One region of the Dyella marensis genome, then DNA from elsewhere that is predicted to be linked to it. Evidence: riboswitches for the same ligand, from Rfam matches in the RefSeq annotation. Region 1 holds a riboswitch; each other region holds the start of a gene.

Evidence for each region. Region 1 has a riboswitch for cobalamin ahead of metE (5-methyltetrahydropteroyltriglutamate--homocysteine S-methyltransferase). Riboswitches for the same ligand answer to the same signal wherever they lie in the genome.
Region 2: linked by a shared signal. The riboswitch ahead of ISN75_RS21970 (TonB-dependent receptor domain-containing protein) and the one ahead of metE (5-methyltetrahydropteroyltriglutamate--homocysteine S-methyltransferase) in region 1 are both predicted to bind cobalamin.
Region 3: linked by a shared signal. The riboswitch ahead of ISN75_RS00560 (ribonucleoside-diphosphate reductase subunit alpha) and the one ahead of metE (5-methyltetrahydropteroyltriglutamate--homocysteine S-methyltransferase) in region 1 are both predicted to bind cobalamin.

The regions. Positions count from the first base shown of each region.
Region 1 is NZ_CP064029.1:2,816,897-2,826,473, reverse strand. It holds gene ISN75_RS12115 (foldase protein PrsA) at 1-873, shown strand; gene ISN75_RS12110 (YciI family protein) at 930-1,238, opposite strand; gene ISN75_RS12105 (FMN-dependent NADH-azoreductase) at 1,249-1,875, opposite strand; gene ISN75_RS12100 (LysR substrate-binding domain-containing protein) at 1,999-2,949, shown strand; gene ISN75_RS12095 (DMT family transporter) at 3,025-3,885, opposite strand; gene metE (5-methyltetrahydropteroyltriglutamate--homocysteine S-methyltransferase) at 4,187-6,478, opposite strand; cobalamin riboswitch at 6,679-6,912, opposite strand; gene ISN75_RS12085 (hypothetical protein) at 6,994-7,497, opposite strand; gene ISN75_RS12080 (hypothetical protein) at 7,472-7,861, opposite strand; gene ISN75_RS12075 (hypothetical protein) at 7,969-8,544, shown strand; gene ISN75_RS12070 (hypothetical protein) at 8,563-8,847, shown strand; gene ISN75_RS12065 (ornithine cyclodeaminase family protein) at 9,192-9,577, shown strand, end outside.
Region 2 is NZ_CP064029.1:4,995,814-5,005,390, reverse strand. It holds gene ISN75_RS21975 (efflux RND transporter permease subunit) at 1-23, opposite strand, end outside; gene ISN75_RS21970 (TonB-dependent receptor domain-containing protein) at 223-2,106, opposite strand; cobalamin riboswitch at 2,238-2,464, opposite strand; gene ISN75_RS21965 (TonB-dependent receptor) at 2,969-5,902, shown strand; gene ISN75_RS21960 (TonB-dependent receptor) at 6,356-9,385, shown strand; gene ISN75_RS21955 (GntR family transcriptional regulator) at 9,471-9,577, opposite strand, start outside.
Region 3 is NZ_CP064029.1:140,286-149,862, forward strand. It holds gene ISN75_RS00535 (hypothetical protein) at 153-350, shown strand; gene ISN75_RS00540 (prohibitin family protein) at 357-1,238, shown strand; gene ISN75_RS00545 (DUF2076 family protein) at 1,415-2,092, shown strand; gene ISN75_RS00550 (ribonucleotide-diphosphate reductase subunit beta) at 2,269-3,273, opposite strand; gene ISN75_RS00555 (hypothetical protein) at 3,306-3,533, opposite strand; gene ISN75_RS00560 (ribonucleoside-diphosphate reductase subunit alpha) at 3,547-5,955, opposite strand; cobalamin riboswitch at 6,213-6,435, opposite strand; gene ISN75_RS00565 (peptidase C13) at 6,562-6,942, opposite strand; gene ISN75_RS00570 (alpha/beta hydrolase) at 7,009-7,869, shown strand; gene ISN75_RS00575 (amidohydrolase) at 7,890-9,218, opposite strand; gene ISN75_RS00580 (serine protease) at 9,480-9,577, shown strand, end outside.

The DNA of each region.
Region 1 (9,577 bases):
ATGTCCAGCCGTCGCGCCTTGCTTTCACTAGTTGCCACTGCATCGCTGGTGGTCGTTTCCGCAGAGGTTCTTTCGCGCACGGGGCAGGATGCCGTCGTGCTCTCCATAGGTAAGGAACAATGGACTTCAAGTCAGTTCCAGCAGGTCATGGACGGCACTCCGCCTCAGATCAAAGCAGCGGCTGTCGACGACCCGGCGGCTTTTGCGAAGAAGTTTTCCGAGATGCATCTGCTGGCGGGTCTGGCTGCGTCGCGGCATCTGGAAAACGATCCGGATGTCCGAAGCAAGATTGAATGGCTTCGTCAGGGCGTGCTTGCAAATGCCGCCCGGGATGAGCTCTACCGCACCGCCCAGGTAGGCGACGATGAGGCGAAGCGTTATTACGACGCGCATGCCGGTGACTTCGTCGACTACACCTTGCAGCACCTGGTGATTCGCTACCACGGGTCCGAGATCCCGCTGCGGCAGGGGCAGAAAGACCTAAGCGAAGCCGAGGCGCGCGCGCAATCCGAGGAGCTCAGGCGCCAGCTGCGGGCGGGCCAGGATTTTTCAAAGCTCATCGAGCAGCGAACCGACGATCTGAGTTCCAAGGCCGACGATGGGGTCTTGCCCGAAACAGCTTCGCGTCATCTGCTGCCCGAGATCGCCCTGGGTATAGCCGCGCTGAAGGAAGATGAAGTTTCCCAGCCGATCAGGACGGGCTTCGGCTATCACCTCGTGCGCGTCGTCAAGCGGACGCAGAATACGTTCGAGGATGCCAAGCCCCATATCGTCATTCTCCTGAAAGATGCTGACGTAGACCGGCAGATCGAGGCCTTGAAGCAGGATCATCCCACCCGGTTCGATGCCAGCCTTCTGAGTCGGCGCGATTGACTCCTATCGCTATTGACGAGGTGGTAACCCGCACGCCCCGCTGCATGTCATCGGCCTCATGGAGCTTTTGCTGCCGGCGCCCAGGCCGCAGGAAAGGCCTGGGCGCGCAGGGCGGCATCGAAAGCCTGCACGCCGTATTGCGCCAGGCCGTGCACGCGAAACGAATCGCGCTCCAGCATATCGTCCAGCTCGCTGCGGCTTTCGCAGTGCGCCAGGATCGCTCCGCCATCGCCGGTTTCCAGCGGACCGGCCGCGATGATGCGCCCGGCCCGCGCGTGTTCGATCAGCCAATCCCGGTGCGTGCCGAGATGCGCCTGGATGTCTTGCTGAGCACGCAGATAAGTAAGTGTGACGACATAAAGCATGGTGGACTCCTCAGGCGGCCGCGGCGGGATCGAACGTCCGGCCGATCGCTTCATGCGCGGCCTGCAGCGCGGCGGCGCGGATCTCGCCGCCCCTGGTAAGGCGCTCGGCACGCACGATGCGCACGTCGCCGATGCCCATGAAACCGAACATGGCCTGCAGGTATGCCTCCTGGAAATCCATGGCGGCCGCGGGGCCTTCGGAATACATGCCGCCGCGCGTGGAGGCGACCAGGACCGTCTTGCCGCCGGCGAGTCCCACGGGCCCATGCTCCGTGTACTTGAACGTGCGGCCCGGCTGTGTCACGCGATCGATCCACGCTTTCAGCTGGGTAGCCACCGAAAAGTTGTACATCGGCGCGCCGATGACGATCAGCTCGCTGGCGACGAATTCGCTCACCAGCGTTTCCGAGCGCGCGTGCTCGGCGAGCGTGGCGGCATCGAAGCGATCGATGCCGGAGGGACGGAATCCCGCCGCCGTGGCGCCATCCAGATGCGGGATGCGCTCCTCCACCAGGTCCCTGTAGACCACGCGGGCCAAGGGATGCCGGCGCTGGATCGCCGCGACCAGCGCGGCGCTGAGAGTGCGCGAAGCGGATGCGTCGCCCAGGATGCTCGAATCGAGATGAAGTACTTGCATGGCGTTCTCCGGCTCAGGTGTGGCGTAAAGCTAATGGCCGGCGCCGTGCTCCATTAGTAGGGCAAATCGGTAAGCTTCGTTCCACGGGTGGAACGCCCTGGCGCAACCGTCATGGAGCACGTGGTGGAAGATCTGAATGACCTGGTCCTGTTTGCCGCCGTCGTCACGCATGGCGGCTTCTCCGGTGCGGCAAGAGCGCTGGGCATGCCCAAGTCGAGCCTGAGCCGCCGCGTGGCGGAGCTGGAACGCCGCCTGGGAGTCAGGCTGCTGCAGCGCTCGACCCGTGCCGTCCGGGTGACCGAGGTGGGCGCGGCGTTCCATGCCCAATGCGAAGCGGTGACGCAAGCCGCGCGCGCCGCCATGGAAGTGGCCGAGCGGGCGGGCGAGAAGCCGTCGGGTCGCTTGCGCGTCAGCTGTCCCGTCGGCGTGGCGCATCTTTTTCTTGCGCCGGTCCTCGGCGAATTTCTTCGCGCCCATCCGGACGTGCGCCTGGAACTGGACCTGACCAATCGGCGGGTCGATGTGATCGGCGAAGGCTACGACGTCGCGCTGCGCATCCGTACGGCGATGGACGATTCCAGCCTGGTCGTGCGCACGTTCGGCCTGAGCGAACAGGTCCTCGCGGCCAGTCCGTCCTTCGTGCGCGAGCGAGGCCCCTTTGCTTCCGCCGCCGCGCTGCAGGGCGTGGCCGGAGTGGGGCCGGGAGGCGCGGGAGCGGAGCGTCCGCGCTGGCGCATGGCGGCGCCGGACGGCGCCACGATCGATATCGAGTATGCGCCGGCGCTGGTGACCGACGACGTCCATCTGCTGCAGCAGGCGGCCATGGCCGGCATCGGCGTGGCGCAGCTGCCGTTCAATCTTTGCGGCGAAGCGATCGCGGATGGACGGCTGATTCAGCTGCTGCCCGGCCATCGCATCGCCGCGCACCAGTTGCATGCCGTGTTCCCGTCGCGGCGCGGCATGGTGCCCGCCGTCCGGTCGTTTATCGAATTCCTCGCAGCCGAGCTTCCGCGCATGACGGCGCGCGCGAACGAACACTTCCGGCAGATGGCCGGCGACGCGGATCGCGGCTGATCGGCGAGAGCGGCTTCAGGGGACTGCGCGCTGCCGGCACTCTATGTGAATTAATTTCGACGGTGGCGGGACGGCTCAGGCGAAACGCTTGGCGCCCGCGACGCAGAGCACCACCAGCACGGTGACCAGCACCATCGTCCACGCCACGGGTTCGTGCAGCAGCAGGCCGGCCAGGGCCAGGCCGAAGAACGGCTGCAGCAGCTGCAGCTGGCCGACGCCTGCGATGCCGCCCAGCGCGAGGCCGCGGTACCAGAACACGAAGCCGACCAGCATGCTGAAGACCGATACGTAGGCCAGGCCGATCCACGCTGGCGCAGCGATACCCGCCCAGCTGTCCGGCCGGGTCGCCGCCGCGATGGCGGCCATCACCGGCATCGCCAGGGCCAGGGCCCAGGAAATCACCTGCCAGCCGCCGAGCCGGCGCGACAGCGCGGCGCCTTCCGCATAGCCCAGGCCGCACAGCAGGATCGCGCCCACCATCAGCAAGGCGCCTTCGACCGAGATGGCGCCGTCCTGCAGCAGGGCGAACGAGGCGACGGCGAGACTGCCCAGTCCGGAGAACAGCCAGAACGCGGGCTGCGGCCGCTCGGCGCCGCGCAGTACGCCGAAGACGGCGGTGGACAGCGGCAGCAGGCCGATGAACATGATCGATTGCGCGGAGGTGATGTGCTGCAAGGCCAGTGCGGTGAGCAGCGGGAAGCCGAGCACGACGCCGATGGCGACGATGGAGAGCGAGACGAGGTCGCCGCGGGAAGGGCGCTTCTCGCGCAGCGCGCGGAGCAGGAGCAGGCCGAGCGCGGCGGCGATGACGGCGCGTGCGGAGGTGAGGAACCAGGGCGAGAAGCCCATCACGGCGATGCGTGTGGCCGGCAGCGAGCCGCTGAAGATCACGACGCCGAGGAGGCCGCTGCCCCAGCCTTTGGAAGTGGTTTGCATCGGGGTTCCTTCGATCCTTGTGTGCAAGTGCGGGACGATAAACCGAGGGCGCGATCTGGCGGCGGCCATGCTGTGTGCGGATCGGGGCGAAGCGAGGGCAATTGAAAGGGAGCGTCGCGATACGGAACTCTTCTCCCCTCCGGGGAGAAGATGCCGGTAGGCAGATGAGGGGCGGGTGCTTGCGGTAGCGCTTCTACGAAGAATAGAAAAGCTTTTGGCTTTCTCGACCCTCAGCGCACCGCTCCGCCCGGCCCCTCACCCCAGCCCTCTCCCCGGAGGGGAGAGGGAGCAAAGCGGAACGTCACACCGCCGCGGTAACCCGCTCGCGCATCACCCGCGCCGCCTCGACCAAAGCCACCAGCGCCCTGCGCGTCTCATCCCACCCGCGCGTCTTCAAGCCGCAATCCGGATTCACCCACAACTGCTCCGGACTCAGCACTTCACTGGCCTTCTCCAGTAGCCCGACCATCTCCGCCACGTCCGGTACGCGCGGCGAATGGATGTCGTACACGCCGGGCCCGATCTCGTTCGGATAACGGAAGCGCACGAAGGCATCGAGCAGTTCCATGCGCGAGCGCGAGGTCTCGATCGAGATCACGTCGGCATCCATCGCGGCCACCGCCTCGATGATGTCGTTGAACTCCGAGTAGCACATGTGCGTGTGGATCTGCGTGTCGTCGGCGACGCCAGCGGCGGCCAGGCGGAAGCTCTCCACCGCCCAGGCCAGGTAGCCGGTCCAGTCCGCGCGGCGCAGCGGCAGGCCTTCGCGCAGGGCCGGTTCGTCGATCTGGATGATGCGGATGCCGGCCGTCTCCAGGTCCAGCACTTCGTCGCGCAGGGCCAGCGCCAGCTGGCGGCAGGTGGTGGCGCGCGGCTGGTCGTCGCGCACGAAGGACCACTGCAGCACGGTGACGGGGCCGGTGAGCATGCCCTTCATCGGCCGCCTGGTGAGCGACTGCGCATAGGTGGACCAGCGCACGGTCATCGGCTCGGGCCGCTGCACGTCGCCGTAGATGATCGGCGGCTTGACGCAGCGCGAGCCATAGCTTTGCACCCAGCCATGCCTGGTGAAGACGAAGCCGTCGAGCTGCTCGCCGAAGTATTCGACCATGTCGTTGCGCTCGAACTCGCCGTGCACCAGCACGTCGATGCCGATCTCCTCCTGGAAGCGCACGCAGGCGGCGGTCTGCGCGGCGATCAGCGCGTCGTAGTCCGCGGTGGAAAGCTGGCCGGACTTGTGGCGGGCGCGCGCCTCGCGCACTTCGTGAGTCTGCGGGAAGGAGCCGATCGTGGTGGTGGGGAACAGCGGCAGGTCGAAGCGCTGCTGCTGTTTCGCGCGGCGGAAGGCGTAGGTGGAGCGGCGGTGCGCGTCCGCGGCATCCAGGTTGGCCAGGCGCTGCGCCACCTGCAGGCGGTGCACCCTGGGCGAGGCCCGGCGCGCGGCGATCAGCTCGCGCGCCCGTTCCAGCGCGGGGTAGGCGGTGACCACGCCCTTGCACATGTCGGCCACGGTGCGCAGTTCTTCGAGCTTCTGCCGTGCGAAGGCCAGCCAGGCGTGCACGTCGGACGGCAGCGACTTCTCCAGCGCGGCGTCCACCGGCACATGCAGCAGCGAACAGGACGGCGCCAGCCATACGCGCTGCTTGCCCACGCGTTCGATCGCCACGCGCGTCACGGCCATGGCGCGGTCCAGGTCCGCGCGCCACACGTTGCGGCCGTCGACCACGCCCAGCGACAGCACGCGTTCGGCGGGCAGCGTCTCCAGCACGGCATCGAGCTGGGCCGGCGCACGCACCAGGTCGACGTGCAGGCCGTCGACCGGCAGTTCCTGCGCGAGGCGCAGGTTGTCGCCGAGGGCGCCGAAATAAGTAGCCAGCAGCAGCTTCGGCCGCGCGGCGGCGGCGAGCGCGGCATAGGCCTGGCGATAGGCCGCGGCATCGTCTTCGTCGAGATCGAGTACTAGGCAGGGCTCATCGATCTGCACCCATTCGGCGCCGGCTTCGCGCAGCCTGCCCAGCAGTTCGGCGTAGACGGGCAGCAGGCGTTCGAGCAGGGCGAGGCGGTCGCTGCCGTCGGCGGTCTTGGACAGCAGCAGGAAGCTCACCGGACCGAGCAGCACCGGACGCGCCGCATGGCCCAGCGCCTTCGCTTCGAGGAACTGCGCCACCGGCTTGTCGTCGCGCAGGCGGAAGGTTTGCGCGGCATGCAGTTCGGGGACGATGTAGTGGTAGTTGGTGTCGAACCACTTGGTCATTTCCAGCGCGTGCAGGTCGAGGCCCGCGCGCTGCGTGCCACGCGCCATGGCGAAGTAGCCGGCCAGCGGGTCGGCGTCGGCCAGGGCGCGGTAGCGTTCGGGGATGGCGTCGAGCAGGAAGGCCGTGTCGAGCACGTGGTCGTACAGCGAGAAGTCGTTGCACGGCACGACGTGCGCGCCGGCCTCGCGCTGCAGTTGCCAGTGGCGTTCGCGTAGCTGGCGGGCGGTGTCCAGCAGCTGCGGGCGCAGTGCTTCGTCGCGCCAGTAGGCTTCCAGGGCTTGCTTGAGCTCGCGCCGCGCACCCATGCGCGGGAAGCCGAGATTGGTAACGGTGCTCATGCTGCATTTCCTCGATTCGTGGTGAATGAGGAACGAAGGAAGCGCATGGCCGCGAAGCTTCCGCGGACATGCGCGCGACCTTCGCCCCCGCGGGCGAACCGGGCTGGCGCAGGGTCGCGCAGGAGCGGACGGCCATGGCGTGAGCATGGCGCGCAGCCCCAGCCGCTTCCCCGCGGAAGCTCCAGGTCAGACAGAAAGCTCATCGCCTTCCGGCCGGGGCAGGTCTTCGGGCTCGTGGACGAGAGGCGCAGGCGCCTCGCCTAGTGCTCGCCGCTTCCCGGCCAGTCCACTGGCCAGTGCTGTTGACGAGGGTCGTTTCCACACACCGCTGCGGGGCAGCGCCGGAATTGGCCGTAAGGCCGCACCGGCTTCCCTTTTAATTGCATCCTTTCATCGCGATGAAAGGATGAAAACCACCAGCGGCGGGGAAATTAGGGGCAGGGACGGGGTTCCGTCAAGCGGAAGATCGTGAGGGGAGGTGGAGCAGCCCTCGCGGGGCTGCTCCGGGTGAAGGCTCAGCCCTCCTTGTACTGGCGCAGCGCGACCGGCTCCCAGCGTTCGGTCGAGGGAATGTCCCTGAAGGTCCGCACCCAGGCTTCGGGCACCTGCGGCTGCGGTATGCCCAGGGTGGGAATGGTGGCGCCGGCGACCGGCGCGCCTGGGTAGGTGGACCAGGGATTGAGCAGCACCTGGTTGGGGTTATTGGGAATGACCTGCTGCCGCTTCGGGTCGATGCGCGCCTTCACCGCATTGCCGTCAACGAACAGGCGCCATCCGCTGTCGCCGCCGTTGAGCTTGGAGTTGATGCGGTCGGCGGCCCAGTACCACTTCTGCGTGCTGCGGTCGTTGCACGCCACCACTTCCACCAGGCGGGCGTTGCGCTCGTTGACGGCAAGGCAGCGTCCGTCCAGGCGGCTGACATAGCGGTCGAAGCTGTCCAGGTACCACTGTCCGGCGCGGCGGGTGATGTCCCTGCTGCAGGACCGATCCCACTTACAACCACACCGAATCGGAGACAACCAGTTTCGGCTTCAACCTCGGTGCGGATGCGGAGAAGGCCCTGGCGGGCAATCCGGCGGCGGCGATCAAGCCGAGCTTCGGTTCAAGCTCGCCGCCACCTCGTCGTTGGTGCAGAGGAATGGCCTTGGCCGATCCTCCGGCCCGGTCGTCAGGGTGAAAACCAGTGCCGTGACCATCGACCTCGATTCGCCTTACCTGCACCGCGAACCGGTCGTCATCCTGCAATCCAAGGAAAACGCCGGCCGCTGCCTGATCAACGACGGCCGCGGCGCCGCGACCCTCGGCACCTGCTGGTGGTTTCCGGAAGAGTGCGCGCCACGGTGGGCTGGGCGTTCCTGCCGTAATCGAGCATGGCGTCGACAAGGTAGTACTGCGTGTATCCGATACAAGCGACGGGGCGGCATTGGGGAGCCGCGTCTGCGCCGCCCTTGATCAGCCCCGACGTCTTCATGATCACGTTGAATTGATCCTTGCTGGCCGTGGAGTCGCGGATCACGGTGATTTCGCGCGTCAGCGACTGCTCGCCGCTGCCGAACGTTGTGGGTGAATTCGACGATAGGCAGATGATCGGGGCTGCTGCCGTTGCCGGTGGCTTGCCTGGCTTGCCGCGATTCCAGCGCGGGAAGCTTGCCGCCGCGTTCGATGGCGGCGAGGTGGTCCGCCACGGCCTGCTGGAAATGCCGCACGCGCGCCGCCGTGTCGGCATAGGCGAGGCTCCGGTCGACGTCGGTGGAGAACACGCGTACGCCGCCCGGTTTCCTGGCATAGATGGCCAGGTCCGCTTCGGAAGCCGCGCCGAACAGCCTGGCGACCTTGCCGCGCGCATCGGCGGAGGTTCCCGCGGGGGTGAAAACAGCGACCGGCAGGCCGGCATCGAACAGCGCGCTGGTTTCATCCAGTGCCTTGTTGTACTCCAGCGCCCTGGCGTCGATCAGAACGACGTCGAGCGGGCGGTGGCTGGCTGGCGTGGCCTGGACGCGGTGATCGAACGCCTGGCCAGCGAGGCGCGCGTCGTGGCCTTCGAAACAGGTGTGAGCAGGGCGTAGATCTCGGAGAGATCGACGATGGCGGGACGGCTGGCCAGCGGAGCGGGGTCGGCGGAGATGGCCTGGAATCCGTGGGTGGATGGGGATGCAACTGCGGCATGGATGGATGCGGTGCCGAGCGTGCATGCGGCGATCATCAAGGGCAGGCGAAGTTTGAGCATGGCTTGGTTTCCTTGGGATGGCGCAGAGACCGAGGGTCATGGTCTTTGCGTTTTCAGCCTGCTCGTCATGCTTGCTTTCGTTCCATGCCTGTTTGTCCCGATGGGGATGGCTTACCGTCCAGTGCAGCTGCGATCTGTCTGAAAAGTGTGCGGAAGCCATTTTTCCAACAAGTTTCTGGAGGCTGCCGCTGGAATGCCTGCGTCGATTTGCGATGGATTTCTCACTAAGAGGCTATCCGGTGAGCTCGTAGAAATCCTACGGAATGATCCTCCAAACGAGCTCCAGCATGGCTGGCGAAAAATCGCGATCGACCGAATGAAAACATGGGATTTCCGCGTGCCTGCCGATGAACGCACGGAGCTGGCCCATGCACCCGATAGCCAGAATTTAGGAGATGTCCAATAGGAATGATCAAGCTGCCTATCGGCTTGCGTTGTCCGTATGTTCGGGCCATCGGCTAGATGGAGATAGGAGTACTACCCGTGATGGCAACGCGACATATCAATCGGAGCGCGGTGCGCAAGGCCATGATCCATGACATCGCGATCGAAATTCTTGAGGAAATCTACGCGGGGATTTCTGACGGAAGCATCGAGAATCATCCGAAATTCTCCCTGCGCCTTGGGCAGGATCCTCACAAGCTGCAATTCATCAACAGTATGCCGGCCTACCTTCCGCTGAAGGGCTATGTCGGCATCAAGTGGGCCAGCGTCAGCCCGGACAACTCGACCCGGGGCATGCCCGCCGCGATGGGCATGATCGTGCTCAACGATCCGGATAACGGCTATCCGCTGGCGGTGATGGATGGCGGCTACATCAACAGCTGGCGCACCGGTATCACGACGGGTATGTGCGCCTACTACGCTGCCGA
Region 2 (9,577 bases), 2.2 Mb from region 1:
ATCATTGGAGCGAAGATGTTCACGTAGTCCCCGGGCGGCGCCTCCTGCGGCGCTCCGCAGGCGGGACTTTATGCCGGGGGGCACATGCTTGGGATGTGCCTGAAGTGCGTGGCGCATATAGGTCGTAGGTTGGGGTGAGCCATCGGCGAACCCCAACGTCGCGGCCTATGACGGTGCCACGTTGGGGTTCGCCTGCGGCTCACCCCAACCTGCGCCCGGATCTCAGTGCGCCGGGCTGTAGCGCAGCGTCAGGTAGGCGGTGCGGCCCAGCTGGTTGTAGAAGCGCACGGTCTCGTAGCGGTGGTCGAACACGTTGGCCACGCGGCCCTGCAGGGTCCAGCCCGGCTGGAAATGCCAGCTCGCGCGCAGGTCCACCGTGGCGTAGCCGCCCAGGCGCTGCAGGTTGGCCGCATCGTCGTAGCGGTAGCCCTCGGCATTCACCGTGCCGCCGATGCTGAAGGCGCCGCCCAGATCGCGGTCCAGGTCGAGGCGGGCGATGCGTTCCGGACGGCGCGCCAGCAGGTTGCCGCGGTTGGGATCGTCCTCGCCGCGGTTCTCCGGCTTCTGGAAGGTGAGATAGCCGCGCAGGTGCCAGCCGTCGACGTCGGCGCCGGCCTGGCCCTCGATGCCGCGGATGCGCGCCTTGCTGATGTTGACCGGCACGAAGAAGGCGTCGTAGCCGATCAGGTCGTCCACCTTGGTCTGGTAGGCGTTCACCGCCCAGTTCCACACGCCCGGACGCGCCGACAGGCCGATCTCCGCCGTGCGCGACTTCTCCGGCTTCAGGTCGGGATTGGCGGTGGCGAAACCGAAGAACGGCGGGAAGTACAGGTCGTTGAAGGTCGGTGCATGGAACGCCGTGCCGTACGAGGCGGTGAACTTCAGGCCGTTCTCGAAGCCGTAGCCGTAGGCGGCCAAGCCGGTGTCGTGGTTGCCGAACTGCTGGTTGTGGTCGTGGCGTGCCGACAGCTGGATCTCGTGCGGACCGAACTGGCCCTGGTACAGCGCGAACACGCCGGTGTTGTCGCGCTTGCTGCGCAGGTAGTCGGTGTCGCTCTGCACGTGTTCCTGCTGGTAGTCCACGCCGGCGCTGAGCAGCTGGCCCGGCGCGAGCGTCACGTCGTTCTGCCAGCTGGCCTGGTTGCGGCGCGAATACAGATGGCCGGCGGGCGCCATATCGGCGCCGAGGTCCGCGCGGTTGAGATAGTTGTCGGCGCGGTCGATGTTCTGGCCGGCGCTCAGGCTCATCTTCCAGGCGTCGAGCACGGCGAAGCGCAGGTTCGCGCCGGCCACCTGCTGCGAGCGGCGCGTGTAGTTCTGGAAGTCGCCGTCGTATTCGATGTCGCCCTTGCTCTTGAGCACGCTGGCGCTGAGTTCGGTGCCGCCGTCCCAGCGATAGCCGCCGCTGAGCGCGCCGTTGTAGGTGCGGTAGCCGTCGTCGTCCGGCTCGTTGGTGAAGCAGCCGCCCACGCCGGCCGCCGCGGCGCGGCAGGCATTGATGCCGCGCGTGTACTGGCCGCCCACGCTGGCGTTGAACCAGGCGTTGCGCGAACCGCCCGACAGGCCGAACTGGCCGTCGGCCAGGCGATGGCTGCCCACGCCTACGGTTACCGACGGCGTGAGCGCCTGATCGGGCTGGCCGTGGCGGGTGAAGATCTGGATCACGCCGCCGATCGCATCCGAGCCATACAGGCTGGAACGCGGGCCGCGCACGATCTCGATGCGCTCGATCTGTTCCACCGGCAGCTGCTCGAAGGCCGGAATGCCCGCGCCCACCGTGCCGATGCGCACGCCGTCGACCAGCACCAGCGTGTGCGAGGAATTGGTGCCGCGCATGAACAGCGAGGTCTGCTGGCCCAGGCCGCCGGCATTGCCGAAGGCCACGCCCGGCAGGCCGGACAGCAGATCCTGCACCGACTGCGGCTGCAGGCGTTCGATGTCGGCGCGGGTCAGCACGGTGACCGGCGCCAGCGTCTCGTCGATCGGCGTGGCCGTGCGGGTGGCGGTCACCACCACGGTGGGGAGCTGCCCGGCGTCGTTCTGGTCGGCGGCGTGGGCCGCGGCGAAGCAGGACAGCAGGGCGGTGGCCAGCAGGGTCTTCTTCATGGAGCGTTTTCCTCGGCCGCGCCTCGCGCACGGCCCATCGATGACGAGCTGGCGGCATGACGGAGGAGGAGGCGCAAACGACGGCAGGCGAACGGCACCGGCACGTGGTCCGGCTGCGCCCTCCGCGAGCCACCAGGAAAGATATTCGGGCCGGTCTCCGGGCTTGCGAGTGCGCTTTGCCGCGCGATCCTCCCGCGGCCTTCCCGCGCTCGTGGGAGCGCAGTGGCATGTCGCTGGAGGCAAGAACTGCTCGCTTACCGTTGCGGGGGCAGCGCCGGCCTTGCCCTCAAGGCGCGCCGGCTTCCCGTTTCATCCCTTGGCAGCGTGGCTTTGGGACACCCGAACGAACGCAACTTTAACGGGGAGGCCGGGTGGCTGACAACGCGGGGCGGAATGACCCGATGGGGGGGGCGCCTGTTCCTGCGATCATCATCGTTTCCCATGGCCGACATTTCTGTCATTTCTTGACGGTTTGGCCACCAAATATTGTCCGGAAGCAAGTTTCGCGAAGGTTTTACGCAAGCTCCGGGTAATATTTCATTTGTTTGCCTAAGTCATTGTTTCAGTGAGCTTCGTAAGCTTCGCGTAAGCGTAAATATTTTGTTGACGCCCAGCGATTTTCGCAATTATGTTCGGACCGCTTACCGCGGGAACTTGCGTGCGGCGCGACGAGGCTTGGGGAAGTTCTCTCGCTGCGATCCGGGGCTTACGAATGCCCCACACGCATTCTTGCGCTAGGCGTTTTCGGCGCCTTGCGCCTGTCGGCCTTCAGGCCATCATGGGGAGAACACAGATGATCAAGTACCAGCACGCTGGTCGCGCGCCGCGTTGGCGTCAGACCGCACTCGTCGTTGCGTTGGGAATGAGCCTTGCCGGAGTGGTGCAGGCGCAGTCGAACGCATCAGGCGTGATCTTCGGCCGCGTTGACGCTACCCGCGGCAACACCGTCCATATCGAAAACATCGACACCGGCCTTGCGCGCGACATCAGCGTCGACCAGTCCGGCCGCTACCGCGCGTCCTCGCTGCCGGTCGGCCGCTACAAGGTCACCCTGGTCAAGGATGGCGCCACCGTCGATACCCGCAACGATGTGCTCGCGGCGGTCGGCACCGGTACCGAAGTGAGCTTCACCGCGGCTGCGGTCGCGGCCGGCGAGGCGAAGAACCTCGAAGGCGTGCAGGTGGTGGCCAGCGCGCTGCCGGCGATCGACGTGTCGTCGGTCGACTCCCGCACCGTGCTGACCGCCGAGCAGCTGTCCAAGGTGCCGGTGGCCCGCAACGTGACCGCGGCCGCCCTGCTGGCGCCCGGCACCGTGCTGGGCGACTCGCGCTACGGCAACGTGGCTTCGTTCGGCGGCGCTTCGGCGGCCGAGAACCAGTACTACATCAACGGCTTTTCGGTGACCAACGCGCTGACCAACCTGGGTCTGGCGCAGCTGCCGTTCGATGCGATCGACCAGCAGCAGGTGTTCACCGGCGGTTACGGCGCCGAGTACGGCCGTTCCACCGGCGGCGTGGTCAACCTGATCACCAAGCGCGGTACCAACGAATGGAAGGCCGGCGTGATGGCGCTGTGGATTCCGAAGTTCCTCCGCTCCGATCCGCGCAACATCATCCAGCCGTCCGACAACACGCTGTTCCAGTACCGCAACGACAACAAGTCGTGGGTCACGGAATACGGTGCGTACATCAGCGGTCCGCTGATCAAGGACAAGCTGTTCATCTATTTGACCGGTGATTTCACCAAGCAGGAAGGCAAGACCATCGCCTCGGCCACCGCGCAACAGGTGGCGTATTACGACGTGAAGTCGCCGCGCTGGTTGGGCAAGATCGACTGGAACATCACCGACAGCCACATCCTCGAACTGACCGCCTTCTCGGACAAGACGACCGAGCAGGACCAGGTCTACGGCTACAGCTACACCCCGACGCTCGCCGAAGGCGCCAAGCGCGGCACGGTCGATCTGAAGAACTATTCCGGCGGCGCCAACCCGACCCCGGGCGGTGACTTCTACATCGGCAAGTACACCGGCTACATCACCGACAACCTCACGGTCAACGCGCTGTACGGCAAGAGCAAGTCGGTGCACACGCAGACGCCGACCTCGGCCAGCGGCGGTTCGTGCCCGATCGTCAGCGGCCAGTACCGCAATGCCAGCGGCGCGCTCGTGCGTCCGCCGGCGTGCTACCTGATCGGCAACCTGCTCGCCCCGGGCGCTGAGGACAAGACGCACGGCTGGCGTCTGGACATCGAGTACCGCCTCGGCAGCCACGACCTGCGCGTGGGTGTGGACAACCAGACGCTGGAGTCTTATTCGGGCACGTCGTACGAGTCGAACCAGCGCTACATCTACACGCTGGCTCCGGCGAGCGGCAACATCGCCGGCCGTCCGGACATCCATTTCCCGACCGGCACGCTGAACTACGTCGACTACCGCGTGTTCAAGGCCGCCGCCAACGTGCGCGTGGAACAGGAAGCGCAGTACATCGAAGACCACTGGCAGATCAACGATCGCTGGCTGGCCTACATCGGCCTGCGTAACGAGCAGTTCAACAATTTCAACGGCAGCGGCGAGTCCTACGCCAAGCAGCGCCACCAGCTCGCGCCTCGCCTGGGCATCAGCTGGGACGTGTTCGGCGACTCCAGCCTGAAGGTCTACGCCAATGCCGGCCGCTACCACCTGGCCGTGCCGGCCAACGTGGCCATCCGCGGCGCCTCGGCTTCGACCTACAGCAGCCAGTACGGCACCTTCACCGGCGTCGATGCGCAGGGCCGCCCGATCAACTTCCAGCCCTATGGCCGCGTGTACTACCTCAACGCCGCCGACGGCACCACGCCCGATCCGCGCACGGTGGCGGCGAAGGGCCTGGGCGCCTACTACCAGGACGAGTACATCCTGGGCTTCGACAAGCAGCTGGGTTCGAACTGGACGTTCGGTGCGAAGGCGATCTATCGCAACCTGAAGAACATCATCGACGACATGTGCGATACGCGTCCGTTCGAGAAGTACGCGGCGCGCAACAACATCGACATGAGCAACGCCGTGCTCAACGGCTGCTACCTGTTCAACCCGGGCAAGGGCAACAACTTCCTGGTCGACGTGACCGGCAACGGCAACTTCCAGGAGTTCAAGCTCACCAAGGCCGACCTCGGCTTCCCGGACCTGAAGCGCAAGTACCTCGCGCTGGACATGTACCTGGAGCACCAGTTCAGCGACAAGTGGTACGGCAAGGTCGAGTACGTGCTGTCGCACAGTTTCGGCAACTCCGAAGGCCTGCTGAAGTCCGACATCGGCCAGGCCGATCCGTCGGTGACGCAGGACTGGGATGCGCCCGAGCTGATGCTCGGCGCCAACGGCAACCTGCCGAACGACCGCCGCCACCAGCTGAAAGCCTATGGCTGGTACCAGGCCACGCCGGAATGGATGTTCGGCGCCAACGTGTCGATCTACTCGGGCCGTCCGAAGAACTGCATCGGCGTGGCCCCGGGCGATCCGATCCAGTACGGCGAGGCGTACTTCTACTGCGACGGCAAGATCGCTCCGCGTGGCTCGCGCGGCCGCACGCCGTGGGCTTATCAGCTGGATCTGAGCGCGCAGTACAAGCCGCACTGGGCTGGCGACAACCTGACGCTGGAAGCGAATGTGTTCAACGTGCTCAACAGCCAGAAGGTGCTGAGCCGCCAGGATCTGGGCGAAACCGACGTCGGCGTGCCCGACCCGGTCTACAACCGTCCGATCAGCTTCCAGGTGCCGCGCTACGTGCAGTTCGAAGCCCGGTACGACTTCTCGCTATAACAACGACAGAGGAAAGCGCGCCTGGCTTCGCCGGGCGCGTATCTCCCCGAATTGGCCGCCGGGAACGGCGGCCTTTTTTTGCGCACACGGCCGCGATTCCCTGCTGGCAGGGGGGGTGAAATTCCTACGATCCGGTCGCGTCGGTGTACGTTAAGTATTTATTCACTTTTTTTCTTGCCGGGCGATTTTTCCAAATTGCTTTCCATACAAGGTGTTGCAAGCGTATCAGTGCATGACTCCGCCTAAGAAAAAATCTTAGTTTTTTGTTGACTCCCTTTCCGACCCCCCTCTAAGGTCGGCGAGCGACCCGCGAGAAGTTGCGAAGCGCGCCAGGCGAGGGGTCGCCTGCCGCTTTCCGCCGATCCGCTTTCGAAGGGACCTGCCGCGATTTCCCGCGACGCTTTGGGGCGAACTTTTCGCCCGTCCTTTTGGATTTCTCGGGGAGATCAACCAATGCAGACGTTCCGCCAACCGCGTCACGCGGCGGTGTGCCGCCGTACCGCCCTCGCCCTCGCGCTGGGCATGAGCCTCGCCGGCACGGCGATGGCGCAGTCCAATGCCTCCGGCGTCATCTTCGGCCGCTCGGCCGAGGCCGGCAGCACCATCCATATCGAAAACCTGGACACCGGCTTCGCCCGCGACATCGGGGTGGACGCCGACGGCCGCTACCGCGCCGCTTCGCTGCCGGTCGGCCGCTACAAGGTCAGCGTGCAGAAGGACGGCAAGACGCTGGAAAGCCGCGACAACGTGCAGGTCGCGCTCGGCGGCGGCGTGGATGTCTCGTTCACCGGCGCGGCCACCGCGGCATCCGGCAATGCGCAGACGCTGGAAGGCATCCAGGTGATCGGCAATGCGCTGCCGGCGATCGACGTGTCGGCGGTGGACTCGCGCACCGTGCTCACTTCCGAACAGCTGCAGAAGCTGCCGCTGGCGCGCAACGTCACCGCCGCCGCGCTGCTGGCGCCGGGCGTGGTGTCGGGCGACTCGCGCTACGGCAACGTGGCTTCGTTCGGCGGTTCGTCGGCGTCGGAGAACCAGTACTACATCAACGGCTACGCCGTGACCAACGCGCTGACCGGCCTGGGCTTCACCAGCCTGCCGTACGACGCGATCGACCAGCAGCAGATCTACACCGGCGGCTACGGCGCCGAGTACGGCCGCTCCACCGGCGGCGTGATCAACGTGGTGACCAAGCGTGGCGGCAATACCTGGAAGGGTGGCGTCGGCATGTACGTCATTCCGCAGTACTTCCGCGATTCGCCGCGCAGCATCTACCGCGAGAACGGCCAGCTGTACCAGTACCGCGCCGACAACAAGACATCGTCCGAGCAGTACACCGGCTACGTCAGCGGTCCGCTGATCAAGGACAAGCTGTTCCTGTACGCCGCCGGCGACTTCACCCGCACCACCGGCCGCACCGTGCTGCCGATCACCACGCCGCAGCAGACCAACGACGTCAGCAAGGCCACCAAGTGGCTGGCCAAGATCGACTGGAACATCACCGACAACCACCTGCTGGAACTGACCGGCCTGTCGGACAAGACCAATATCGATCGCCAAGTCTACCGCTACGACTACAAGACCTTCCACACCACCGATTACCTCGGTTCGGACAAGACCAAGAACTTCGATTCCGGCCCGGGCTCGCAGCCGGGCGGCGACGTCTACATCGGTAAGTACACCGGCTACATCACCGACAGCCTGACGGTGAACGCGCTGTACGGCCGCAGCAAGACCGAGCACGTGCGCAACCTCGGCTACGCCGCCAATCCGAACTGCCCGTGGATCCTCGATTCGCGCCAGGGCGCGGGCGTCGGCACGCCGATCACCGGTTGCGGCCTGGTCAACGGCACCGTGCTGGGCAAGGGCGCGCAGGACAAGACGCACGGCTGGCGCCTGGACGTGGAATACCGCCTGGGCGACCACGACCTGCGCGCGGGCGTGGACAACCAGACGCTCGAATCCACCGCCGGCAACGTCTATGAAGGCGGCTACCGCTGGGTCTACCGCAATGCCGGCCCGGTCACCGGCCGCCCGGACATCGTGCCGCCGCCCGGCACCCAGTACGTGGCCGAGAAGCGCCTGTTCCAGACCGGCGCCAGCGTGAAGGTGGAGCAGGAAGCGCAGTTCATCGAAGACCGCTGGCAGGTCAACGACCGCTGGCTGGCCTATGTCGGCCTGCGCAACGAGCAGTTCAAGAACCTCAACGGCGCCGGCCAGGTCTACGTCAAGCAGCGTCACCAGCTGGCGCCGCGCCTGGGCCTGACCTGGGACGTGTTCGGCGACTCCAGCTTCAAGGTGTACGCCAATGCGGGCCGCTACCACCTGGCGATCCCGTCGAACGTGGCCATCCGCGGCGCCTCGGCGTCCAACTACTACAGCGAGTACTACACCTACAGCGGCGTCGGCCCGAACGGCGAACCCACCGGCCTGACCCAGCTCGGCTCGCGCAGCTACTTGAACGGCGAGGACGGCACCACGCCCGACACCCGCAGCGTCGCCGCGCAGAAGCTCAAGGCCTATTACCAGGACGAGTACATCCTGGGCTTCGACAAGACGCTCGGCGCGAACTGGACCTTCGGCGCCAAGGCCACCCTGCGCAAGCTGAAGAGCTCGATCGACGACTTCTGCGATTCGCGCCCGTTCGAGAAGTACGCCGCGCGCAACAACATCGACATCAGCAACGCGCGCATCGCCGGCTGCTACCTGTTCAACCCGGGCGAGTCCAACACCTTCCTGGTGGACACCACCGGTCAGGGCAACTTCGTGCCGTTCAAGCTGACCAAGGAAGACTTCACCACGCCGGCCGGCGTGTCGTTCCCGGACCTGAAGCGCAAGTACTATTCGCTGGACCTGTACCTGGAACACCAGTTCAGCGACCAGTGGTACGGCCGCGTCGACTACACCTTCTCGCGCAGCTACGGCAATTCGGAAGGCCAGCTCAAGTCCGACATCGGCCAGCTCGACCCGTCGGTGACGCAGGACTGGGACGCGCCGGAAATCATGCAGTTCACCAACGGCCCGCTGCCGAACGACCGCAAGCACCAGCTGAAGGCCTACGGCTACTTCCAGGCCACCAAGGAATGGCTGTTCGGCGCCAACCTCGCGGTGGCCTCGGGCCGTCCGAAGAACTGCATCGGCTTCGACCCGGTCGACGCGATCCACTACGGCGCCTCGTACTTCGAGTGCAACTTCGAACCCAGCCCGCGCGGCTCGAAGGGCCGCCTGCCGTGGACCTGGTCGCTGGACCTCAACGCCGAATACCGTCCGACCTGGGCGGGCGAGAACCAGCCGCTGGCCTTCACCGCCAACGTGTTCAACGTGTTCTCGAAGAAGGAAGAACTGGCGGTGATCGAAGTGGGCGAGAGCTCGATCAGCAGCGCCACCGGCAAGCCGGTGCGCAGCGTCGACTATCTGCGTCCGGTGGCGTTCCAGCAGCCGCGCTACTTCCAGTTCGGCGTGCGCTACGACTTCTCGTTGTAAGCCACACCGGCGCCGGCCTCGCGCCGGCGCCTTTCATCCGAAGCGAGCCGCCGGCATCCCCGGCGGCGTTTTTTTTGCGCGGACCTCAGTCCGTATGCAGCTCGGCCACGAAGTCGTAGATGTCGCCGCGGTACCAGGACACGGTGAACTCCACCACGCGCCCGTCGTCGAGAAAGCTGCGCCGCTCGATAT
Region 3 (9,577 bases), 2.6 Mb from region 1:
CCGTCCGCCGGACCTGAGACCGCCAACCCTCGCTTAAGGCCCACGCCGAAACCATCGGCGCATCGCCTGCTGCCCGCGTGCGCGCACGCGCCGGGTGGCGATGCGCGGATCGCTTCGCATCCGCCATGAACTTCCATCAAGGAGTCGCCGCCATGAAAGCGCTGTTCGCGCAGATGCTGGCCAGCCCCTGGCTGCTTGCGCTGTGCCTGCTGCTGTACCTGGGTTTCGTCGGCCCGCAGCTGATCTCCGCCACGAGCACGTTCGCCGTGATCGCCGGCCTGGTCCTGCTGGGCCTGCTTGCGGCCTGGAGCTATCACCTGCTCAGCCGCCTTCTTCGTCACAAGGAATGACTGTTTATGAATCGCACGATCAAACGTTTCTCGATGGTTGCCGTTGCGCTGTGCGCGCTGCTGCTGGCGGCCTGCGACAAGGTGCCGGCCGGCAACGTGGGCGTGAAGTTCCAGCTCTATGGCGACGGCAAGGGCGCGCTGCAGGAATTGCCGCCGGGCCGTTACTGGGTGGGCTGGGGCTATGAGCTGTACACCTTCCCCACGTTCACGCAGACCTACGCGTTCACACGTTCCTCGAACGAAGGCCGCCCGGTCGACGAGTCGTTGAGCTTCCAGACCGCGCAGGGCCTGATCGTCAATGCCGACGTGGGCATCACCTATCACATCGACCCGACCAAGGTGACCTTGATCTTCCAGAAGTACCGCAAGGGCATCGACGAGATCACCGACGTCTACCTGCGCAACATGGTGCGCGACGCGCTGGTGAAGGAAGCCGCGAACCTGGATATCGAATCGGTCTACGGCAAGGGCAAGGCGCATCTGATCGATGCGGTGCAGAACGACGTGGCCGCGGAGGTGGCACCGGTGGGCATCGTGATCGAGAAGATCTACTGGATCGGCGAACTGCGCCTGCCGGACAACGTGGTGCAGTCGATCAACGCCAAGATCCAGGCCACCCAGATGGCCGAGCAGCGCCAGAACGAAGTGGCGCAGGCGCAGGCCGAGGCGCAGAAGGTGGAGGCGGAAGCCGAAGGCCGGGCCAAGGCCGCGGTGACCATCGCCGAAGCGGAAGCCAAGGCGATCTCGCTGAAGGGCGATGCGCTGCGGCAGAACCCGAACGTGGTGCAGATGTCGGCCATCGAGAAATGGGACGGCCACCTGCCCACCTACAACGGCGGCGGCATGCTGCCGTTCGTGAACCTGCAGGCGCGCGAGGCGTCGAAGTAAGGCAAATGGCGGAGCCTGCGGGCTCCGCCTTCATTTCAACGGGCGCAAGTTCTTGTCGAGCTGAACGCGCGCAGCCCAACCGATGGCAGGGTGGCCTTGATGTCATCCGCCGCACGCATACTTGGCAACTTACGCGCGCGGACCAAGCCGTCGCCCACCACCACGAGGTAGCACCCATGACTCCCCAGGAACAGCAACTTCTCGACGATTTCCTGCAGCGCCTGGCCGCCGCCGGCGGCGTGGCCAAGGACGCGCAGGCCGACGCGCTGATCCAGCAGCGCCTGGCCGGCCACCCCGACGCGCTCTACCTGCTGGTGCAGCGCAGCCTGCTGCAGCAGCAGGCGCTGGAGAATGCCAAGGCGCAGATCGCGCAATTGCAGGCACAGGTGAGCGGGCAGGGCGGCGGCAGCTTCCTCGGCGGCCAGGCCGGCGGCTGGAGCCAGCCGCAGCAGCCCTCGGCGCCTCCGCCGATGCCGCAGCAGCAGGCCGCGCCGGGTTGGCGCGAGCGCCTGTTCGGTGGCGCCGCACCGGCGCCTCAGCAGCCGGCAGCCGCACCCAGCTTCCTCGCCAGCGCCGCGACCACGGCCGCGGGCGTGGCCGGCGGCATGTTCCTGTTCAACGGCATCGAAAGCCTGCTGGGCGGCCACCACGGCGGCGGTGGTTTCTTCGGCGGCGGCGGGCAGGAGACCGTGGTGGAGAACATCACGCAGAACAATTTCTACGACGACAACAACAGCGGCAACGCGTTGCAGAACGACCACGCGTTCGCGCAGGACAACAGCGATTTCAACGGTGACCTGAGCGACGTCGGCGACGTGGGCTTCGACGACGATAACGACAACAGCTGGGTGTAACGCCTGCATGTGGAATCCTTCTCCCCGCCGGGGAGAAGGTGGCGGCAGCCGGATGAGGGGCGGTGCTTGCGGAAGAAGATCGATGAAGCGTCGCTTGCTTTTGTGCTTCCGCTTCAGCGCTCCGTAGGTCCCCCTCACCCCAACCCTCTCCCCGCAGGGGAGAGGGGGCCAAGGCGTCAGAACGCCATATCGAACGCCACTTCTCCCTCGACGCCCACCTGATACGCCGACACGCGACGCTCGAAGAAGTTGGTCACTTCCTGCACGTCCTGCAGGTCCATGAAGTCGAAGGGGTTCTTCGCGCCGTACTTCTTCGGCAGGTCCAGCTGCACCAGGCGCTGGTCGGCGCAGTACTCCAGGTACTGGCGCATATCCTTCACCGACAGGCCGGCCACGCCGCCGGACAGCACGTCCTCGGCGAACTGCGTTTCGCAGGCGATGGCGTCTTCCAGCATCTCTTCCACTTGCATGCGCATGGCTTCGTCGAACAGGTCCGGCTCTTCCGCGCGCACCGTGCGCACCACTTCGAAGGCGAAGCCCATGTGGCCGGATTCGTCGCGGAACACCCAGTTGGTGCCGGAGGCCAGCCCGTGCAGCAGGCCGCGCGAACGCAGGAAGTACACGTAGGCGAATGCCGCGAAGAAGAACAGGCCTTCGATGCAGGCGGCGAAGCAGATCAGGTTGAGCAGGAACTGGCGGCGCTGTTCGCGCGTTTCCAGTCGCTGCAGGTTCTGGATCGAGTCGATCCACTTGAAGCAGAACTCGCCCTTCTGGCGGATCGAGGGGATGTTCTGGATCGCGCCGAAGGCCTTGTTGCGCTCGGCCGGATCGGGAATATAGGTGTCCAGCAGGGTGAGGTAGAACTGCACGTGCAGCGCTTCCTCGTACAGCTGGCGCGACAGGTACATGCGCGCTTCCGGCGCATTGATGTGCTGGTACAGGTTCAGCACCAGGTTGTTCGCCACGATGGTGTCGCCGGTGGCGAAGAAGGCCACCAGGCGATGGATCAGATGGCGGTCCGCGTCGCTCATCTTGGACTTCAGGTCCGTCACGTCCAGCGAGAAGTCCACTTCCTCCACCGTCCAGGTGTTCTTGATGGCGTTGCGGTACATCTCGTAGAACTCGGGATAGCGCATCGGGCGCAGGGTGAGTTCGAAACCGGGATCGAGGATGTGCGACATGGGAATTCCTTTGCTGCGGGCGCCGCCGGCGCTCAATCGAGCTTGCGCGCGTAGCGTTCGCGCACGAAGCGGCTGATATAGGTGGACAGGCCGATCCCGGCATCGGCCAGCTTCTGCATGTTGCCTACGTGCAGGCGGCCGGGCCGGGTGGCGTCGTATTCGTAGGTGCCGTCGTGGATGAAACGCACCCGGATGTAGCCTTCGCCGCTTTCGTAGGCGGCGACACCGGATTTCCCGCTGCGGTTCCGGTACGGCTTCATCGGGTGCGTTGCCTTATTGGCAGGCCTCGCAGTATTCCGGGTTTTCCAGCGAGCAGAACACCGCGGCGTTGGCCTGTTCCTGCTCGGCTTCCGGCGCCGGCCTGGCTGCCGGCGCGGCGGCGGCCACCGTGGTCTTGGCGATCTTGGTCGCCGGCCTCGAACGCAGGTAGTACGTGGTTTTGATGCCGGACTTCCATGCGTACATGTACATGGAACTCAGCTGCCCGATGTTCGGGTTCTCCATGAACAGGTTCAGCGACTGGCTCTGGTCGATGTATGCGCCGCGCGCGGCACCCAGGTCGATCAGCGCCTTTTGCGGCAGTTCCCACACCGTGCGGTAGATCTGGCGCAGGCGCTCGGGGATGTTGGCGATGCCCTGGATGGAGCCTTCAGCCAGCTTGATGGCGTCGCGCACTTCCGGCGTCCACAGGCCCAGCGTCTTGAGCTCTTCGACCAGGTAGCGGTTCACCACCAGGAAGTCGCCGGACAGCGTCTCGCGCTTGAACAGGTTGCTCACCTGCGGCTCGATGCACTCGTAGCAGCCGGAGATCGAGGCGATGGTGGCGGTCGGCGCGATCGCGATCAGCAGCGAGTTGCGCAGGCCGTGTTCCTTCACGCTCGCACGCAGCGAATCCCAGCGCGGCATGTCGTTCGGCCTGGCCTGCGGCCAGTAGTCGAACTGCAGCTCGCCGTTGGCGGCGCGGCTTTCGGCGAAGCCCGGATGCGCGCCGTGCTCTCGCGCCAGCTCGTTGGACATGCTCAGCGCGTGGAAGTAGATCTCCTCGGCGATGCGCGTGGACAGCGCCAGCGCGTCGGCCGAATCGAACGGCAGGCGCAGCTTGAAGAACACGTCCTGCAGGCCCATCACGCCCAGGCCCACCGGGCGCCACTTCTGGTTGGCCGTGCGCGCGGTGTCGATCGGATAGAAATTCAGGTCGATCACGCGGTCCAGCTGGCGCACCGCGGTGCGCACGGTGGCGGCGAGCTTGTCGAAGTCGAACACGCCGTCCACCACGTGGCGAGCCAGGTTCACCGAACCCAGGTTGCACACCGCGGTCTCGCCCGCGTTGGTCACCTCGAGGATCTCGGTGCACAGATTGGACAGGTGGATGACGTTCTCGGCCTTGGCCGTCTGGTTGCTGGTGGCGTTGCTGCGGTCCTTGAAGGTCATCCAGCCGTTGCCGGTCTGGGCCAGGGTGCGCAGCATGCGCGCGTACAGCTCGCGCGCCTTCACCTTCTTCACCGCGATGCCGGCGGCTTCCGCTTCGCGGTAGGCGCGCTCGAAGGTCTCGCCCCAGCTGTCGACGAAGTGCGGCACGATCTTCGGATCGAACAGCGACCAGTCGCCGTCGCTCTCCACGCGGCGCATGAATTCGTCGGGAATCCAGTTGGCCAGGTTGAGGTTGTGCGTGCGGCGCGCCTCGTCGCCGGTGTTGTCGCGCAGCTCGAGGAACTCCTCGATGTCGGCGTGCCACGGCTCCAGGTACACGCAGGCCGCGCCCTTGCGCTTGCCGCCCTGGTTCACCGCAGCGACCGAGGCATCCAGCGTCTTCAGCCACGGCACCAGGCCATTGGAATGGCCGTTGGTGCCGCGGATCAGCGAGCCGCGCGAACGCACGCGCGAGTAGGCCAGGCCGATGCCGCCGGCGAACTTGCTCAGCTTGGCCACGTCGCCGTACTTCTCGTAGATCGACTCCAGAGAGTCGGTCGGCGAGTCGAGCAGGAAGCAGGAGCTGAGCTGCTCGTGCGCGGTGCCGGCGTTGAACAGGGTGGGCGAGCTGGCCATGTATTCCAGCGAGGACAGCAGGCGGTACAGCTCCAGCGTCTCGCCGATCTCGTTGCCGCCCAGCGCGCAGGCGATGCGCATGAAGAAGTACTGCGGCGTCTCGATCACCTTGCGCAGCTGCGGGTGGCGCAGCAGGTAGCGGTCGTACACGGTGCGCAGGCCGAAGTATTCGAAGCGGCGCGTGGCCAGCGGATCGATGGCGTCGTTGAGCTTGCGCGCATTGGCGGCGACGAAGTCGCGCAGGCGTGCGTTGAGGATGCCCAGCTCCGCGCCGCGCGCGATCGACTGGGAGAAGCTCTGGATTTCCTGGCCGCTCACTTCCTTGTCGACGTAGGCGCCGAGCAGGCGCGCGGCGAGCTGGCCGTACTCGGGCTCCTCGGCGGTGAGCGCGGCGGCGGTGCGGATCGACAGCTCGTCCAGCTCGCGCGTGGTGGCGCCGTCGTACAGGCCGCCGATGGTCTTCAGCGCCACGCGCAGCGGATCGACCGCATGCAGGCCTTCGCCGCTGCGGGTCACCGCGCGCACGATCTTGTTGACGTCGACGATCTCCTGGCTGCCGTTGCGCTTGGTCACGCGCATCTGGCCGGGGTTGTGCGGCGGGGTGAGGGCGAAGGGGGTCTCCGCCACGGCTTCCATGCGAATGGACTCCGGCGCGGCGGCAGCTGCGTCGGCGGCAGGGAAGGCGGATGCGTCCGCGCGGTCGTCGGTGCGCTCGCGCGAGTCGGTGTCGATAGGTTGCATGGCATCGCTCCAGGCCAAAGGCTTCAACGACCTGCTCCCGCGCGCAGGGCTGAGACGAAGGCGGTGTAGGCGGGGACGGCCGTGCGGCGGAGCGAAGGCTCCGCGCCACGACGCGCCTCCCCGCGGAAGCCGCCATCACTCACCGCGGCGCTGAAGGCCGCGATGTGCCGGCAGGTCTTCGGACTCGCAGACATGGACCGTTCGCTGGCGACCGATCCGACCTACTCGCCCCCGCTTCCCAGCCTTGGAAGGCCAGTGCGATGGGAGCTTTCGTTTCCGCTTACCGCTGCGGGGCAGTTCCGGATTCGCACCGGATTCCCTATTAAGCCAATCCGACCGTGGGTCTGAGAAAGGCACCGACCGACACAACATATAGGGGTAAGGCAGGGAAGGTCAACCCAAGCCATTGTGCATATATCGGTGGATAAGTGGGGTAATTCAAGGCCTGGCGCGGCCTGGCGGCCATGCGAAAAATCTTGGCGATCGGTTCTGCCCGGGCGCTCAGGGGGCGATGCTGAAATCCACCTCGATCGGATACGGCGCCGGGCTGGCCGGCGGGGCCGGCAGCTTCCAGCTGGCGAAGCGGCTGAGCAGGCAGGTGGCTACGTCGGTGGGGGCGCGGACTTCGACCCGGCCCAGGCTGCCGTCGGCGTGCACGTCGGCGACCAGTACGAAAGGGGACTTGTCCGGCTTGGGCAGGGTGGCGATGCAGCCCTTGAGCGCGTCGGTGGTGCGGTCGCCGATCGCGGCCCACATCTTCTTCTGGTAGTCCGGCCCGTCCTTGGCGCCCTCGGTCAACTTGGCCTGCTGCACCCGCGTTGAGAAATCGTCCGCCGGCATGCCGGGCGCGGACAGCAGGGCGAGGAAGAGCAGGCTGGTCATGGCGGGGCTCCGTGCAGGAAAGGCCGCCACGTTACCGCAGTGCAGGCCATCGAAGGGGAGTGAAGCATGTCGACGACGTCGCCGAAGATCGTGGCCGCGCTGCTGGCGCTGGCCGCCACCGTGCAGGCCTGGGCCGCGGAACGCATCGAGGTGCCGCGTTCCGATGGCGCGAGCACGCCGCTGATGGTGTACGAGCCTGCCGCGGCGAAAACCTGCCCGCCGCTGCTGCTGGTGTCGCACGGTGCCGGCGGAAGTGAGCAGGGCCTGCGCTATGTAGGCGAGGCCTTGAGCGCCGACGGCTGGCGCGTGGTGGTGATGGGGCACCGCGAAAGCGGCCTGCCGGTGCTGAAGCAGGACCTGCGCAGCCATGGCTTCAAGGGCGGCATCACCGCCCTGGTCACCGATGCGCCGGCTTATCGGGCGCGCTTTCTCGACATCGACGCGGCGCTGGCGTGGTCGGAACAGCGCTGCCACGCATCGTTCAAGGCGCTGCTCGGCCATTCGATGGGCGCGATCACGGTGATGCTGGAAGCCGGTGCGCACAACAAGTTGGGGCTGGCGCCGAAGGGCAGCTTCGACGCCTACGTGGCCTTATCGCCGGAAGGGCCGGGACCGGTGTTCCCCGAAGGCGCATGGGCACCGATCGCCGCGCCCACGCTGCTGGTCACCGGCACGCGGGACCAGGGGCTGGGCGGCGACTACCGCTGGCGCATGCAGGCCTTCGATGGACTGGGGCCGGGCTGCCGCTGGCTGGCCGTGGTGGATGGCGCCAACCATATGAACTTAGGCGGCGGCCAGTTCGCCGCGGGTGCGCAGAAGAGCACGACGACGCTGGTGTCGGCTTATCTGGATGCGCTGCGCTCCGGCCGCTGCGGCACGCCACCGGCTTTGGCGGGCGTGTCGGTTCGCCAGAAGCCGGACGAGTAGCGGGCTTTCCATCCCCCTGCTCAGCTCGCTGCTTGCTCCTGGTGATCCGTTTCGGTGGCTGGGGCCTGCAGATAGTCCAGCGTCGCCTGCAGCATCGAGGTCATGCCTACCTTCATGGCGCCCTCGTCCATGAAGAACCGCGGCGAATGATTGGCTGCCGCCTTCGCCGCATCCTGGCCGGCTGGCGTGGCGCCGACGAAGAAGTACACGCCGGGCACTTCTTTGGCGAAATAAGCGAAATCCTCCGAGGGCATGGCCGGCGGGGCCTCGACCACATGCGCGTGGCCGACCGCCTTGACCAGGCTGCTGCGTACCCGTGCGGTCAATGCGGCGTCGTTGACCGTGACCGGATAGCTGTCGCCCATCGGGATCTGCAGTTCCGCCGTGGCGCCGTTCGCGGCGGCCACGTGTTCGGCGATGCCGCGCAGATGGTCGATGGCTCGCTGGCGCATGGCGGGATCGAAGCTGCGCAGGGTTCCCTGCAGTTCCACTTTGTCCGGCACGATGTTGTGGCGCGTGCCGCCTTCGACGATGCCGAAGCTGAGCACGGCCGGCAGCGTGCCGATATCCAGCCGGCGGCTGACGATGGTCTGCGCCTGCTCGACGATCTGCGCCGCGGTGACGATGGGATCGACGCCGTTCCACGGCATGGCGCCGTGCGTCTGGCGTCCGTGGACCACCAGCTTGAAGCCGTCCGCCCCGGACAGCGTGGGTCCCGGCCGCAGCGCCACCGTGCCGACGTTGAGCGTGCTGATCACATGCATGGCGAATACGGCATCCGGCGCGAAGTCGCGGAACACGCCTTCTTTCAGCATGAGCGCGGCTCCGCCTTGCTCGCCCGCTGGCGCTCCTTCCTCCGCCGGCTGGAAGACGAACATCACCTCGCCCGGCAGCTCCTGCTTCATGCCGGCGAGCACGGTGGCGACGCCGAGCAGCATGGCCGTGTGCGCGTCGTGGCCGCAGGCGTGCATCACGCCGGTGGACTTGCCGCGGTATTCGCCCAGCGCTGCTGAGGCAAACGGCAGGCCGGTTTCCTCGGTGACCGGCAGCGCGTCCATGTCGGCGCGGATTGCCAGCCTCGGCCCGGGCTTGCTGCCTTTTAGAACGCCCACCACGCCGTGGTGCGCGATGCCGGTACGCACGTCCAGGCCGAGCTTCTTCAGCTGCGCGGCAACCAGTGCGGCGGTGCGCGTCTCGCGATTGCTCAGTTCGGGATGCTGGTGGATGTCGTGGCGCCATGCGACGACCTGGGGCAGTTCGTCCTGAATGCTTTGCGCCACATCGGTGGCATGGACAGGTACGGCCGATACGGCGGCAAGGGACAGCATGAGCAAGGCGCTGCGCATCATGAGCATTCTCCGGCGTGGATGTCCGTTGCGAAGCGTATGCGCAGGGACGCGTCCATGGCGGGTTTCAGCCAGGCAATTGGGACTATTCCGGGTATGCAGCGTCCCTCGTGCGGGCCATCGGCATGTTCGGCGCAACTTTCGGATTTCTGCGATATCTCCGGGCAAGGGTCAGGCGTCTACTCGTAGCTGCGCAGGCGCCGGCTTTCCGAGCGCTTGACGCCATGCAGTTGCTAACCCTCTTCCATGAACTGGAGAAGTCCCATGCAAATGCGTTCGAGAAAGAAGACGGCCGTCAGGGTCATGGCCTGGATGGCGGGAATGCTCGCGCTCACCGCCGCGAGTCTCGCTTTCGCCACGCC